3 regions of the Schinkia azotoformans genome follow, and region 3 is predicted to be linked to each of the others. Evidence: riboswitches for the same ligand, from Rfam matches in the RefSeq annotation. Region 3 holds a riboswitch; each other region holds the start of a gene.
The links. Region 3 has a riboswitch for cyclic di-GMP ahead of P9E47_RS01365 (response regulator transcription factor). Riboswitches for the same ligand answer to the same signal wherever they lie in the genome.
Positions count from the first base shown of each region.

Region 1 (5,033 bases), 300 kb from region 3:
GCAACTAACAAAGTAAATAATCATGAAAATTTTAAAGGACAAAAGCCATATGTTATAGAAGTATATATAAATGTTAAAGATAAAAACTTTTTAAATCTTGATACTAGAGGTGGACTCGAGCAACTTGATGATTATCTGGATGTTCTTAAAAAAGAGGGTATGTTAATTTCACAAAGTGAAAAAAATACTCCAGATAATATTAGGTGTTACTTGTTATCATTATTGCCTGATTCAATTTGGGTAATACAAAGAACTTTTTATGTTCAATCTAGATATGATAATAAGAGAATGTTCAAGGAAATGGAATTACACCTTCATGGCACTCAAGTTTGCGTTAGGAATAATGAAGCGATATGTCCGGGGAGTATAAAGGTTAAGGAGGTTGATCTAAGGGTTCGAAAACCTGTACGAAAATCTCCAAGACTGTTCTAAAGGAGGGACAAATAATGAATTTTAAAGTTGATAAGCAAAAGGCATTAGAGTTAGCAAAAGAATTAGGATTAGATGTTTCATTTGGTTCAAAAAATCCTGGCGTGATAATGGGTTCAGGGGAACATAAAGATTTTAATGATTTCTTCCCAGAAATAAACTATGAATTCAATCAAGCAAAGTTTATTACAAAGGACTCAGGGGAGTTATCTAACTTGTCGAAGAACATCACTATTAAATCAAGTGATAAAAAGACCCAAATGATTTCAGTAATAAGCATCGATAAGGATTTTGTTACTGACAGTCATGGAAAATGGTCTTGGGCTTCTTAAGGAGTATAGAATATGAAGGCAGTATTACAATTTAGAGATTATCATGTATTAGAAACAACTTATAAAAATAACCCGTACAAAACCGTGGAAGAAGAAAAACCTTTACACCCCAACATCTTTTTTAAACTCGATGTAAATCCCGAAAATATTAGTCAGGCAATTGTGGGACTCGGTATTGAGTTGGGGGATAGTAACCTAAAAGAAACTAGTTTTTATGTAAAGGTACGAATATCTGGCTTGTTTGAGATATTATCTGAAATTGACGTGGTTAATGAAAATCAAATTATTAATTTTTATAAGGTGAATGCAGTAGCAATACTATTCCCTTATTTACGTAGTCTTGTGTCAGACATTACTAGCAAAGGTAGTGAGGCACCTGTAATTTTACCAACATTGAACATAGCCGCTATGATAAATGAAAATGAACTTGAGGAAAATGAAGATGAATTTGCAGAATTAGAATAGGGACCTTAGGCATGCATTGAGATGGTCTATATTCTTATTCTGCTTATTTTTTTGTAATTAACTGAATATTTTGACATTAAATACGACATTTATGGAACATGGGGGCGGTTCGCGTGTTCTAATTTGAGCCGTTTTTTGCTTGTGGCTCTGTTATCAATCTTAAATTATAGAGATATGTGATTACGGTCATAAGAATGTACCACTTCTGCCATGTTTTTTACCAGCGATTGTCATAGGTTTTACCACTTGTTGCTAACATATTTACCAATGGGGTAAGATCAGGAAAACATGGATTATAACTTTAAGGGACCTGAAAGATAAAAAAGTCTAATACCTCCATATTTTTACCGAGGAATTAGACTAATGATCTACAACAATCGCGTCCGATTGTGGAATAGCAAGGAGTTTCTATTAGCTGGTTTAGTGAAATCTAGATTAGATGTGTTCAACATATTCTGCAACTAACCCATCTGGATGCTTAACGATCATATTCTTTCCTGTAGGAACTCGAGAGGGTTCTCTAATTATTGTTGAACCATTGTTTTCTAAGAAATTTTTAAATTCATATACTGAGTCCACTAAAAAAGTAACTTTTGTCTGTTTAAAAGGTTTTAAATCTTCTTCTTTACCGGAAATAAGTAATAAGTCATCAATCGATGCTAATTCTAAATTTTTTAGTGGCATTTCAAATCTCATATCAACGTTATGGTTTGTTAATTTTTCATAAAAAGCAATTGCAGAGTCAAGTTCGTTTACATAAATGCGGACCAGCTTTTTTAAAATCTTCACCACAAATCCTCCTCGTATCTCATTTAATTTGTTTACCACTATTTAACATTATAAAGATCCCTTATTCAACTGAAGGATGGCATATATACAGTATCGGTAAAAAAACATTGAAATGATGCACCTTTTATCATTGTTTATATGTAACCGTAGAATGGCGTTTAAGGACTTGACTTGGAGCCTCTGTGGGTACGATTTGTCTTGAAAGGCTGAAGCAGTTGTTTCATCAGGCAAACGAGCCTATCATACCCACCTCTCCAAGTAAAGTCCTATCGTTGTTTACGTTGTAAACTATAATTATTTACTGAATAAGTAAACAAAGATAGAAAAGGGCTGATTTTGTTTCGTTATTTACGATGATTACGGTCAAAAATCATACTGTATATATATTTGTCTTTAGATTAATAACTACAATGACAATTGGAACATCCCATCGGTTCTTCAATTATGACACCTAAATCAAAAAGAACGCACCCTCGGAATAAAGAAATGCGCCCAATTGTTGAAGAAGATACTGGTATTTATCATATTTATTCAGATAACGTTCAAACTATTAGTTTTAGGTGCCTTATTATTGTAATTGTAAAATGAAAAACGCAAAGAGGAAAGTTTTGTTTTTGTTCTTAAAAGGAAGCCGATTGGAAGCGCCTTTTCCCCCAAGCCTACATCTTCTGAGAGGATTTATTGGCTAGATGATGTATTTCTACTTTGAACTCTCCCTTGTTTCCTATTTTGTTCAAACAATTGGAACAATAGAAGAAAGGGCATTTTTCAGCCATAGAATCATATAGGCATTTTGTTAAGTGAAATAGTTTTTTCTTCTCTTCTAAGTTCTATTCACCCTGAAAAAGCCCCTTCTCAATTATTTAAGTTGGGGCTCGATACTTCTTAATTAATCTTTTCAGGCATACCTAGATAGTATCCTTGAGCCATACGTACACCTATATCTCGTGCAGTATTTAGACTTTCTTCATTCTCTATTCCTTCCAGTACTAAATTTACATTTGTATTGTCACAGTACGAAAGTACAGATTTAATCATGTCTTGCTTATTTACAGATTTCTCAAGGTTTTTAGAAAAATATCGATCTAGTTTTATATAATTTGGTTCAAATTCAATTATTGATTGCATGGAAGGCCAGCCTTTACCAACATCGTCAAGGGCAATTGAAAATCCATACTCTTTTAATAATTTTACCCTTTCAAACAATAAATTTAAGTCGAAAGTATCAGTTTCATTAATCTCAAAGATTATGTGTTGACAGGACTCCTTGAATTTTGTAAAAATATCATTTAGAAATGCAGGAAAAGTTTTATTTATAAGAGTCGATGGGAAGACGTTTATAAATAACTTTAATTCTTTTTTCATAAACCTTCTATTTATGAAATGGGAACTCGTTAGGGCTTTATGGATAGACTTGGTGTCTAGATCATAGAGCCTATTTGTTTTTTTTGCCTCACTAAATATAAAATCAGGAGAGCCCATATTTGTTCTTAACAGGAATTCACCACCAATTGATGAATTATCATTCAGGTTATATATGGGTTGAAAGTAATGTTCAAATTGATTTTGATCAATTAAATTATTTAATAAACTTTTAGTCTTCAAAAATCTCTATCCTCCTTTCAATGGCAAAATAAAAATCCACCAAAAAGGTGGATTAGAAAAGTTTTTACATAACCATCTCTTTGGTAACCCGGCTACCATAGTTGTAATAACGTTAGGCCCGTGGCTTTGCGTCCCTATTTTTCAATAGGTTTGCCATTTAACTTTCGGTATGATATTTAATTTAGAATAAATTATATATCATATTGGTTGGAATTACCACTTGTTTTTTGGATAAAAGCACAGTATTGACAGATCCAAGAGAAACTTCGCTTCCCTCCAATATAGGTCCGCAGCCTCTTATCAAGGGTGCTATAAATATTGTATTGTTTCTGTATAACACGTAGATTATACGAAATGGCAAAGCCATTGAAAAATGGTGGCGCAAAGCTATAGGGACTAATGTTGTTTTACAACTATGTCAGCCAGTTTCCGAATACAACAAGTTTTATTCCGTCGATTTGTGTGGATTAAGGGGAGGAATCCATGTGTTGAAAATTTTTATGAAGGTCGGTTATTATTTACACCGTTATTTACAAGGATACAATGAAGTACTGTCAAATGACGCCTTATGTGAAGAACTTAAATCTAAGTTCAGATCTAAAGCAATATACCATGGGCATAAAGCTAAGAGTTTATTATCAAGATTTTAATGGAATGCCGGGACAGTTCTTGTGTTCCAATTTAATAATGGAATACAAGAACCGTCCCTATGTTCCTGGGATAATTAAAACCCGATAATGCACATGGCTGTTCGCTGCATTTGTTTTTCTAATATATATTGGGATTCTTGTAAAGAGATGCGTTGTCCATTTTTAAATGTGACCACTGATTGAACGCTTAGTTGGTCGGGAGATTTATATGTTGATATGTATTTGACATGATGATAGAAAATCCAGTTACATTCAAACGATTTTGGTGAGTGGGTTGGAAATGCAAAAATTTCGTCTTTTGGATTAATTGGAATGGGAACCTTTTGCTGTGAACCGGTCCTATAACTTACAGCTCTACGTCTTCCATCATAGGTAGAACCGCCTTCTAGACAGGCATCCTTGACAATTTGAATAGGTGTTTTTCGAACATAGAATTGTTGGTTTTCTTCAAGTACAAGTGTGGAGTATTCCGTATGAGCAACCGATAATAAAGCCATCGTATTTTGATTTACCTCATAATGATTGATGATTTGTTTCATAATGACACTCTCCTATTTTAGAATATTTTGATGATAGTTTAACAACTTAAACAATCGACATTTTCTTTTCTAATAGAAATAATATCCACTTATGAAAACGTTTGCAAATCATTGAAAAATAAGTACATGCAATATTTATTTAGGGAATTTTACCTTTTTTCTAGCTTTACTAGCATTTCGAATTGCGGTTTCATATCGTTAAAAAGCTGATCAATGCTAATGCC
Region 1 is NZ_JARSMD010000001.1:198-5,230, forward strand. Features, by position in the region: partial or broken gene P9E47_RS00005 (hypothetical protein) at 1-432, shown strand, start outside; gene P9E47_RS00010 (hypothetical protein) at 447-761, shown strand; gene P9E47_RS00015 (protein-export chaperone SecB) at 774-1,226, shown strand; gene P9E47_RS00020 (VOC family protein) at 1,662-2,015, opposite strand; gene P9E47_RS00025 (EAL domain-containing protein) at 2,901-3,620, opposite strand; cyclic di-GMP riboswitch class I at 3,700-3,785, opposite strand; cyclic di-GMP riboswitch class I at 3,967-4,054, shown strand; gene P9E47_RS00030 (competence protein ComK) at 4,345-4,809, opposite strand; gene P9E47_RS00035 (helix-turn-helix domain-containing protein) at 4,959-5,033, opposite strand, start outside.
Region 1: linked by a shared signal. The riboswitch ahead of P9E47_RS00025 (EAL domain-containing protein) and the one ahead of P9E47_RS01365 (response regulator transcription factor) in region 3 are both predicted to bind cyclic di-GMP.

Region 2 (5,033 bases), on a different contig from region 3:
GAAGAAAGTATACAAAGTTTAAAACAAAGTGGGATTAAACAAATCTATATGCTAACTGGCGACAACAAACATGCGGCAGAAAAAGTAGCAAACCAACTTGGTATTGATGGAGTATTTGCAGAACTTCTCCCTGAAGATAAAGTAAATAAGATAAAAGAGTTGAAAAATAATGGATTTAATGTTGCAATGGTAGGAGACGGTATAAATGATGCCCCAGCTATTGCAACAGCTGACATTGGCTTTGCAATGGGTGGTACAGGTACCGATGTCGCAATGGAAACTGCAGATGTAGTTATCATGGCGGATAAACTAGAAAAATTATCAGAAGCCCATAGATTAGCAAAAGCAACAATCAGAAATATGAAGCAAAATATGTTCTTCGCGGTGGGTACGGTCATTTTTCTATTAGTTGGTGTACTGCTAAAACAGGTCTTCCTAGCATCTGGTATGCTGATCCATGAATTAAGTGTATTAATTGTCATTATGAATGCATTAAGACTTGTCTATTTTAGGAAAACTAATAAAAAGAACAGGAGCTCTCTTAATGGAACATTGCTGCCATCATCACGATGAAAATAATCAAGATATGAAAAGTCTTTGTATATCGATTGTCCCGATTTTTAATCATTTGCAATTTAATGAGATGCTTGAAATTGTCAAAACGAGCAAAACGAAAACCTATAAAAAAGGGGAAATGGTATTCAGGGCGGGTGAACCTTCAGATCATTTGTATATTGTGCACAAAGGACAGGTGAAAATTTACCGCCTGTCCGAATCTGGGAAAGAACAATTAATTCGGATCATGGAGCCCGGCGACTTCATGGGGGAGCTAGCTCTTTTTACTGATGAATCATTAACAAGCTATGCTGAAGCAATGAAGGATACTGAAATTTGTGCTATACATAAAACTGAAATGAAGGAGATGTTGTTATCTAATCCTTCCATTTCGTTAAAAATTATTGAAGAATTCAGCAGAAGATTGAACGATACGGAAAAAAATATCGAAAGCATTAGCTCTCACGATTCAGAAAAACGTTTAGCTTCTTACTTATTAGGGTTATCAGCAGGTAATGATGAAGTTGGAACCGATCATGAACCGATTCAAATTACCTTGCCAATGAGTAAAAAGGACTTAGCCTCCTATATGGGAATGACTCGCGAAACGTTAAGCAGGCGGTTGTCATCCTTTCAAGACCAAGGTCTGATTTCTATGACCGGTCAGCGCAAGATTACCATTTTGGATGTGGATGCACTAAGTGAAATTGAGAATGGGGAGAACTAAAGGTTAGATACCTTTATCAATAAGCCTTTTTTGTTGAGTCTTCCTAGAACTTTTTAGTAAGATAAAATATAATTGATATCACTAATTTGAAGGAGGGTCAACATTGAAACCGATTAACCCAACGGAAGTACAAAACAAACTCGATGAATTCAATGAACAAGATCTTTATTTACATTTAGAAACAACAAATGGTGCCTATGCTTCCCATAAAGACCAATCTGTTATGACAGTAGGGGCTTATATTCGGAATGGATTAATTCGTTACCAGCATGCCAAAATCACAGGAAACGGACCCTATCGTGTGGGTATGAAATTGGAAATCGGATGGGTATATGCAGAAGGCTTGACCCACTGGGAAGTCGATGAAAAAAATCGGCTATTATTAGCGGGGCATGATGCAAATGGGAAACTTGCTGTAGCGTGTCAGTTAAGTAAGGAACCATTTTAGAGAGGAGTGTATGACCGTGGAAATGGAAAGACATGTTTTAGTTATTCTTCCACACCCAGATGATGAGGCCTTTGGGGCTTCAGGAACAATCAGCCTACATAGTGAAAAAGGGACACCTGTTACTTATGCTTGCTGTACCCTTGGTGAAATGGGACGTAATATGGGGAATCCGCCCGTTGCGAATCGCGAAACACTCCCATTAATTAGAAAAAATGAACTTATAAATGCAACTAAAGCTATTGGTATTACAGATTTAAGGATGCTAGGTTTACGTGATAAAACATTGGAATTTGAGGACATTGATGAGCTGGCCGATCGTTTTCGAGCCATTATTGAAGAAGTAAACCCATCACTCGTCATTTCATTTTACCCGGGCTATAGTGTCCACCCGGACCATGATGCTACAGGGGCAGCTGTTGTTCATGCAATGAAGCAAATGCCAAAAGAAGCTCGCCCTAAATTACAATGTATGGCATTTTCGAATGACTGTTTTGAAAAATTAGGAGAACCGGATTTAGTTGTTGATATCACTTCTGTTCAAGATAAAAAAATTGCCTGCATTCTAGCCCATGAAACGCAAACAAGTGCCGTTATGGAAAATTTGTCTGAAAAACTATTGAATAAGGATCCTGATGCATTAGCATGGATCAGTACTGAACGCTTTTGGACGTATAGATTTGCTTAAGAGGACTCGATTATGAGTTCTTTTTTTTGGGGTTCATCCTACTCTCTCTTTAAGTAAAATAGCTTTGCATATGAATGAAAGGTAGAGTATACTTTAATTGTATGTTCTATATAAAGAACGAATGTGTTTTTTAGAGGTTGCGTTCTTAATAAAATGTTGGAGGGAGGGATTTTCACTTAATTAATATTATGAAGGGGACATAATATGAATGGAAAGAAAATTCGGGACCTACGAATGAAGAAAGGGATGTCATTAACAGAGCTGGCAAAATTATCGGGAATTTCAAAGTCTTATTTGAGTTTTATTGAACGAGGAAAACAGACAAACCCAAGCATTGAAGTGATTGAAAAAATTTCAAAAGCATTAAGTGTTGACCTTCAATCATTACTAACTTCCAATAAACTACAAAAACAAATCGACCCCCAAAATCTAGACAAAGAAGTGATACAGCTGGCGATTGAAATGAGTAATTCAAATATCGATAAAGAAAAATTAAGACAGTTAATAAATCTGCTAAAATAAAAAGCTGGGATGAATTAGTAAAACCATTCCATCCCAGCTTCTTTTTTATTCATTTTCATTATTTTTCCGTTGTTCGATCTGCCATTTTGTGAATTCTAAAAATTCACGAAATTGTTCTTTACTTACCCCAGATTCTGCTGCTTCCTGAGCTAGCTTTATCCATTCCGGATCTAATGAATCTTCATTGGCCCCAGCATTTATAAGTGATTGAACACTTATATCTAAAACTGCTGCTATTTTTTCTAAAAATTGAACAGAGGGATTAGATTGAATATCCCGCTCAATCGAGCTTAAATAGGATTTTGCAATACCTGCCTTTGCAGCCAAATCTGATAGTGAGAGCCCCTTCTCTTTTCTAATTGTTTGGATACGTTTCCCTATCATTGATATCTCCCTAAGCGTATGATTTATAATAACATCTTATCATGAATGTTCATTATTAGAAAGGCTCATATCCTACATTTCAACATTGTCGCTATTATTTCTTAAAAATACCCTTATGTCCTCAATCGATAGTCCCATTGATTTTGCAACTAAAAGTAATTGTAACCACTCTAAATCAATTGTGGGTAGTTTAATGTCTTGAGTCTGAGAAGACTGTGTACTTTGAGTATCCATATTTCCCCCTGGTTTATTACTTTTGGTAGCCCAGCTATCAAAGTTATGCCTTAGATCTGTGGCTTTGCGTCCCTGTTTTGCAAGCAGGTTTGCCTTTTTCAAAGTATGGATTTTGACTTTCGAACAAAATCTTCTGTATTGCTAATAAGAATAATTTTTTATTGGATGCATCCCCCTTGTTGGATAAATTTATTAGTACTTTCGTTTTAGTGAATTAGGGAATTTGTAATAGTTCATCTAATTTTATTATAGGGTTTCCGATTTATTGCTACCTTTTCAGGGTGAAATATCGACAAAAATACATCAAACGTGGAAAGCCATATTTTTCTAATTCTTATAAAGATATGATATCATTTTAAGTAATACGTATGAAAGAAAGGATGTATAATTTGTCTCTTGAAAATGTAAAAGCTCATTTTAAAAAGTGGAATCGTGAAAAGGATGTCATGGAATTTGATACTTCAAGTGCAACGGTTGAACAAGCCGCTGAAACTATTGGGGTTATTCCAGCACGAATTGCAAAAACATTATCATTTAGAGGAGAAGACGAAAAAGCGATATTAATTGTTGCTGCCGGCGATGCCAAAATTGACAACAAGAAATTCCGCCAAACATTTGGTTTCAAAGCCCGAATGCTCACGCCGGATGAAGTTCTGGAACAAACAGGACATGCCATTGGTGGAGTGTGCCCGTTTGGCTTGGCCAATGATTTAGATGTCTATCTCGACGTCTCCATGAAACGCTTCGAGACCGTTTTCCCCGCCTGCGGAAGCACAAACTCCGCGATCGAATTAACAATTGAGGAAATAGTTCAATATTCATATGCAAAAGAGTGGGTCGATGTTTGTAAAAACTGGGAAGAAGATGGGTTAGAAGAAGCGGCTGTATAGTTTTGCTTCGATAGCAATAGGGGGAGGAACTGATGTTATCTATAACTGATGCAGCCAAAACAGAATTACAAAAAAGATTAAATAAATCAGAAACAAAGAAATTCATTCGTCTGCAACTACGCTTTAGTTGTTGGGTAAAGCTGAAATTAACTTTGGATGAATCCATTCACCCAAATGACGAAGAAATCATCATCGACGGACTCCATTTTATCATTGATAAAACCCAACTCCATTACTTTAACAATAACCAAATTGATTATGTGCCAGATCAAACTGGTTTTATGGAATTTGTTGCAGAAGCAGTCTAATTGTAAAATGTTTATAAAAAGTGCCCTATAGGGAAGTCATTGAAAGACTCTCTATAGGGCATTTTTACTTCATCTTAACCGGCTTTGCCGTCAAAATATAACGGTCAGGTGCAGTCCCAACAAATGTGAACGGGTAGCAGGTCGTCACTACAAGCTCTTCATTAGGAGCGGTCGATTTAATAATTGTTCGATCATCTGCATCGACTATTTTTGTACTCTCAATTTTGTATTCAAAGCTCCCGTAGGGGAGTTTAACAATAAAAACATCACCAACCTCTAA
Region 2 is NZ_JARSMD010000021.1:85,036-90,068, reverse strand. Features, by position in the region: gene P9E47_RS13295 (heavy metal translocating P-type ATPase) at 1-573, shown strand, start outside; gene P9E47_RS13290 (Crp/Fnr family transcriptional regulator) at 545-1,282, shown strand; gene P9E47_RS13285 (YojF family protein) at 1,386-1,730, shown strand; gene bshB2 (bacillithiol biosynthesis deacetylase BshB2) at 1,753-2,415, shown strand; gene P9E47_RS13275 (helix-turn-helix domain-containing protein) at 2,620-2,937, shown strand; gene P9E47_RS13270 (helix-turn-helix domain-containing protein) at 2,983-3,321, opposite strand; gene P9E47_RS13265 (anti-repressor SinI family protein) at 3,394-3,555, opposite strand; cyclic di-GMP riboswitch class I at 3,577-3,659, opposite strand; gene P9E47_RS13260 (YbaK/EbsC family protein) at 3,945-4,445, shown strand; gene P9E47_RS13255 (iron-sulfur cluster biosynthesis family protein) at 4,478-4,753, shown strand; gene P9E47_RS13250 (class D sortase) at 4,818-5,033, opposite strand, start outside.
Region 2: linked by a shared signal. The riboswitch ahead of P9E47_RS13265 (anti-repressor SinI family protein) and the one ahead of P9E47_RS01365 (response regulator transcription factor) in region 3 are both predicted to bind cyclic di-GMP.

Region 3 (5,033 bases):
AAGACTGGATAAATCCTCACGAGTAGGCAGGTTCATTTGTTCTAGGAATTGCTTTGTGTTTTTATCAGTCATATTTCTAAACAGCAAGTTTCCTTCTAAAACCTTACCCATCCATTCAGAAAACTCTTCAGTTCCAACCTTTTCATTAATGGCGGGTCCCCAATAATTTTGGACGTTTTTATAATAATCCTGCCACATTGCAAATGGATCATATGTTTTTTGGTTAGACATGTTTTACACTCCCTTCCTTATTTAACTCCCACATGTAGTTTAAACATGATTTTTGTCTGAAACAATTTAAATAATTCCAAAAATTTCTACATTCTCCGCAGAAAATTTGCATAGTAATGTCGAACGGGAAATTCGTTCTTCCCTAAAACGCTGATGTGTCAAGGAAAGGAAAACGTTATCAAAAAAAGACAAAAACCGCAAAAGTAGGGTAGAAGGAAGGTAAAACCGCAAATAGTAAAAGTTGACAATTGGAACATATAGGTGTAAATTACACATATAGTCAAAAACAGGTGATGAATATGGCAGATAACACAAATCAAAAAAATAGCATGGAAAAAGGGATAGGGGGCTCACCCAAAAATTTAATGGTGCCGTTTTTATTGTTAAGTTTGCGGGGGGGATTTGGCCTACATGGATACAAACTGATTCAACAGTTAACCCAGCTGGGCTTTTCTTCTATTGATCAAGGGAATGTCTATCGATTACTAAGACAGTTAGAGAAGGATAATTTAGTGAAATCCGAGTGGGATACAACAAGCAGTGGACCTGCTAAACGAATCTATTCGATAACCGATGTTGGCCTTGAATATCTAGATTTATGGGCCGAATCTTTGGGGCAATATCAAACGATGTTGGATAGTTTTTTTACGATGTATTCCAATATGTTCATGCCTCTCGTTCCAAAGGGGAAAAAAGAAGACCCTGATGAAAAGTGATACTGCAGTTTTGCAGCCACATAAAAAAATTAATTTATTTTAAAGGAGATGTTTTAATGTTTACAACGGTGGATCAAACGAAAAAGATTATTGATACAATGTGGGTGAATTGGGAAAATGGAGTTCAACAAGTCTATCGAACTCAAGAAAAAATTGGAGAGTTCTCTTTAGATGCCCTGAAACAACAACAAGATATGCTATCTTCAATCGCTACAAACCAAAAACAAGTAGAAGAAGAAATTAAAAATTCATTAAATGAAGCAGTAAAGTTATTTAAAGAAAACAATGTATATGGCAAAAATGATGAATTTGTTCAGCTATTTGATACTTGGAATGAGAAAATGATGGGCATCGTTAATCAAATTCAACAATTAACATCAACTCCGTCTAAAGCATTGTTAACATTGACTGAACAATCTCATGAGAGAATGTATGAAGCTGTAAAACAGACTCTAGAAAATCAAAATAAACTGCATATGGAAACAACTGAGAAAATTGAAAAATTCATGGCACAAATTAAAGAATCTCAAAATAAATTCGTTAGTGCGATTGAAGAACAAACAACAAAGACAGCAGAGAAGAGTCAGGCTAAAAAAAAGAACTAGAATTAATTGAAAAATCAAAAAATGTGAAAGAGCGCCTATTCGCAGAAATAGAGATTGGAGATGCCGCTTCTTTCACGCGAAGAGTAACCAATGAGGATCTCTTTGACTTTGCAGCATTAACTGGAGATGTAAATCCGATTCATCTTGATGAGGACTATGCATCGAAGACAATGTTCAAAGGAAGAATTGCTCATGGGGTCTTAACAGTAGGCTTTATTTCTACGTTACTTGGCACAATTTTACCTGGTAAAAACGTGATTTATTTATCTCAAAATTGCAGGTTTACAGCGCCAGTACGTATTGGGGACACAATTAGGGTAGTGGGAAAGGTAATAGATAAGCGCCAAGATAAAAAAATATTAACTATAGAAACAAATGTCTATAATGATCGGGACGAACTGGTACTTGAAGGAAGTGCTGTAGTCATGAAAAAGGAGCAGTGATAGCTTCTTTTTTTTGTTCTTTTTTTCGTGTACACATATATAAATTGAAAACTTTTAAAACTTAATATATAGATAAATATAATTATTGACAATAATCCGTGAATTAACTTATCTTAGAGGTAGTATAAATTATCAATATAGTGAACATTGTTATCTATAGTGAAATATTAGCCGAATTAAAAAGGGAGGAAATTGATATGAAATTAATTACATTTACAGTTGCAGGATCTACTAGAATTGGAGCTGTAACAAATGAAAACGTTGTAGATTTAAACGCAGCTTATGAAGCATTACAAGATTCGCAAGGAAAAATTCGCGCTAAACAAATTGCAGAAGCTTATGTTCCAAATGATATGACTGGATTTTTACAAGGCGGCAAAGAAAGCATGCAATATGCAAACGAGGCCATTCATTTTGCACTAGAAAACAAGGAATATAAAGGACGTACACTTGTATTTGCAAAAAAGGATGTCAAAGTTGGCGCTCCGGTTCCAGAGCCGGGCAAAATGATCTGTGTTGGTCATAACTATCGTGAGCATATTTTAGAAATGGGACGTCAAATTCCTGAATTCCCAGTTGTGTTTGCAAAGTTTTCTAACACTGTCATTGGTCCAGAAGACGATATTCCATTCTTCCCAATCTCTGAACAATTGGACTATGAGGCAGAATTTGCTTTTGTTATTGGAAAAAGAGCAAGAAACGTTTCTCAAGAGGAAGCACTTGATTATGTAGCAGGATATACAATTGTTAATGATGTTACTTATAGGGATATTCAACGCCGGACAATCCAATGGTTGCAAGGTAAATCAGTTGATGGAGCGGCACCAATGGGACCATGGCTTGTTACAACGGATGAATTAACAAATCCATCTGGTTTAGAAGTAGTTTTAACTGTAAATGGAGAAGAAAGACAGCATACAAACACTGCTAATCTAGTATTCTCTGTGCAATATTTAGTAGAGTTTTTATCTAATCTAATGACACTTGAACCAGGAGATGTGATCTTGACTGGTACTCCAGGTGGTGTCGGCGTGGCGATGGATCCACCGTCATTCTTAAAGGATGGGGACGTTGTAAGTATTAGTATTGATGGAGTCGGTGTGCTTGAAAATAAAGTTCAAAAAGCAGCTGTTGAGGTGAAAAACTAATGACAATCCAAGAATCCATTCAATCTGTAGAGAAGTCTCTTGATCAAATCATTGAAACTGTAGAAGGTTTATCAGAAGAAATCATCCGCAAACATCCGGTTCCGGAAGAATGGTCTATTATGCAAATCATTTGTCATGTTGAAGAAGCCCTTCCCTATTGGATTGAGGAAATTGAAAATATTATGGCCGCTCCAGGAACAGAATGGGGAAGACACTTTACCCATGCAGGACGTCTTGCTGCCGTAGATGCAGCTGAAACTCGTACTGTTTCTGATGTACTAGCAAAACTAAAAGAAATCAAGCCATTTGTATCAGAAAAACTAGCTGAGCTTGACGAAGCAACATTAGCAGTTGAATCACCAAGCCGCAATCCAAACTTCGGCACAAAGCCGATTTCCTTTATAGTGGACCATTTAATTGTGGAACATGCGAGCAAACACTTTGCTCAAATTCAGCGCAATTTATCAAAATTACAATAATCTTTCAAATCAAAATATTATAACACCATTATAAAAACTATTGAAATTTAGCATCTGCAAAGGTAAAATTTAGGTAAATTTTATTAAATAATATGAAAAGATGCTATGAAGAATCTCCTATATTTGGGCACTTGGGTGATTCAGAGCAAGTAGTGCAACCGGCTTGAAATCAAGTCGGTTTTTTTGTATTCCAAAATAAATTGGGGGAAGAGTCTATGAAAATATTAATTGTTGAAGATTCAATGTTTGTAAGAAATGTTATAAAAAAAGTCATCCTTGAAAATATTCCAAATTGTGAAGTACTGACAGCAAATGATGGGGAAAGTGGCTTCAATCTGTACCAAGAGTATAAGCCGGATTTGATAACGACAGATCTGTTGATGCCTAATTTAAGTGGTCAGGATTTGTTGAAAAAGATTAGAGAAATAGATAAGGAAACGAAAGTGATTGTTATTTCCGCAGATGTTCAAAAAGCAACTAGAGATGAAATTGAGGAGCTTGGAATTTTAGGATTCATAAATAAACCTGTAACAGGTGAAAAAGCAGATTTGCTCATCAATCTTATCAAGGGGGTCTAACTTAATGTTGAATGAACTTCAGCGGGATTTATTAACTGAACTTGTGAATGTATATGTTGGGCAGGCAGCAAGTATGTTATCAGAAATGGTTCAACAAAAAATTGATCTAGCGATTCCAAAAGTTGAATTGGTCTCTACAACTGAAGTTAATCCTGAAGATCATAGATTTAATATCTTTATGAGTGAAGGGCACCTGATCACATCCTCATTAAAGTTCGGTCATGAATTTCGTGGAAAAGCAATCTTGATGTTCCCGATAGACCAAGCTAAAATCTTAGTAAATACATGCCTCGGGGAGATAACTTCAGATTTAGATACGGATGCTAAAAGCTTGATGGATACTGATTTAGATGTATTAAAAGAGATCAGCAATGTGATTCTTAATGCGATAATTGGCGAATTTGGTAATTTCCTAGGATTGAGACTTGAGTATGCGTTGCCAGATATTGAGCTTGTTTCAATAGCCAAGGGGGATAAAACAACATTCCTTCAAAATGAGGTTCACGTCCTTATTTTACAAACTTCTTTTTCACTTGCCGAGACGAATATAAAAGGCGCAATCGTGATTGCATTAAGTATGGATTCAATATCTAGCTTGCTGAAAAAAATAGATGAATTACTGGAGGAAATCCATGGATAGTCTAGTTTTCCAATCCTTAGATAAAGTAAATGTTGGAATGGTCATCATAGACAAGAATTTAAATATTCTCCTTTGGAATCAATGGGTAGAGCGGTTAACTGGCTTCAAGGCTGAAGAGGTGATTGGGAAAAGTTTAACAGAGATTTGTCCGCGATTCCGAATGAAAGTATATTCAGAGATACTACAAAATGTA
Region 3 is NZ_JARSMD010000001.1:296,204-301,236, forward strand. Features, by position in the region: gene P9E47_RS01335 (hypothetical protein) at 1-231, opposite strand, end outside; gene phaQ (poly-beta-hydroxybutyrate-responsive repressor) at 531-947, shown strand; gene P9E47_RS01345 (polyhydroxyalkanoic acid inclusion protein PhaP) at 1,004-1,552, shown strand; gene P9E47_RS01350 (MaoC family dehydratase) at 1,558-1,995, shown strand; gene P9E47_RS01355 (fumarylacetoacetate hydrolase family protein) at 2,193-3,143, shown strand; gene P9E47_RS01360 (DinB family protein) at 3,143-3,622, shown strand; cyclic di-GMP riboswitch class II at 3,712-3,793, shown strand; gene P9E47_RS01365 (response regulator transcription factor) at 3,838-4,200, shown strand; gene P9E47_RS01370 (chemotaxis protein CheC) at 4,205-4,840, shown strand; gene P9E47_RS01375 (GGDEF domain-containing protein) at 4,833-5,033, shown strand, end outside.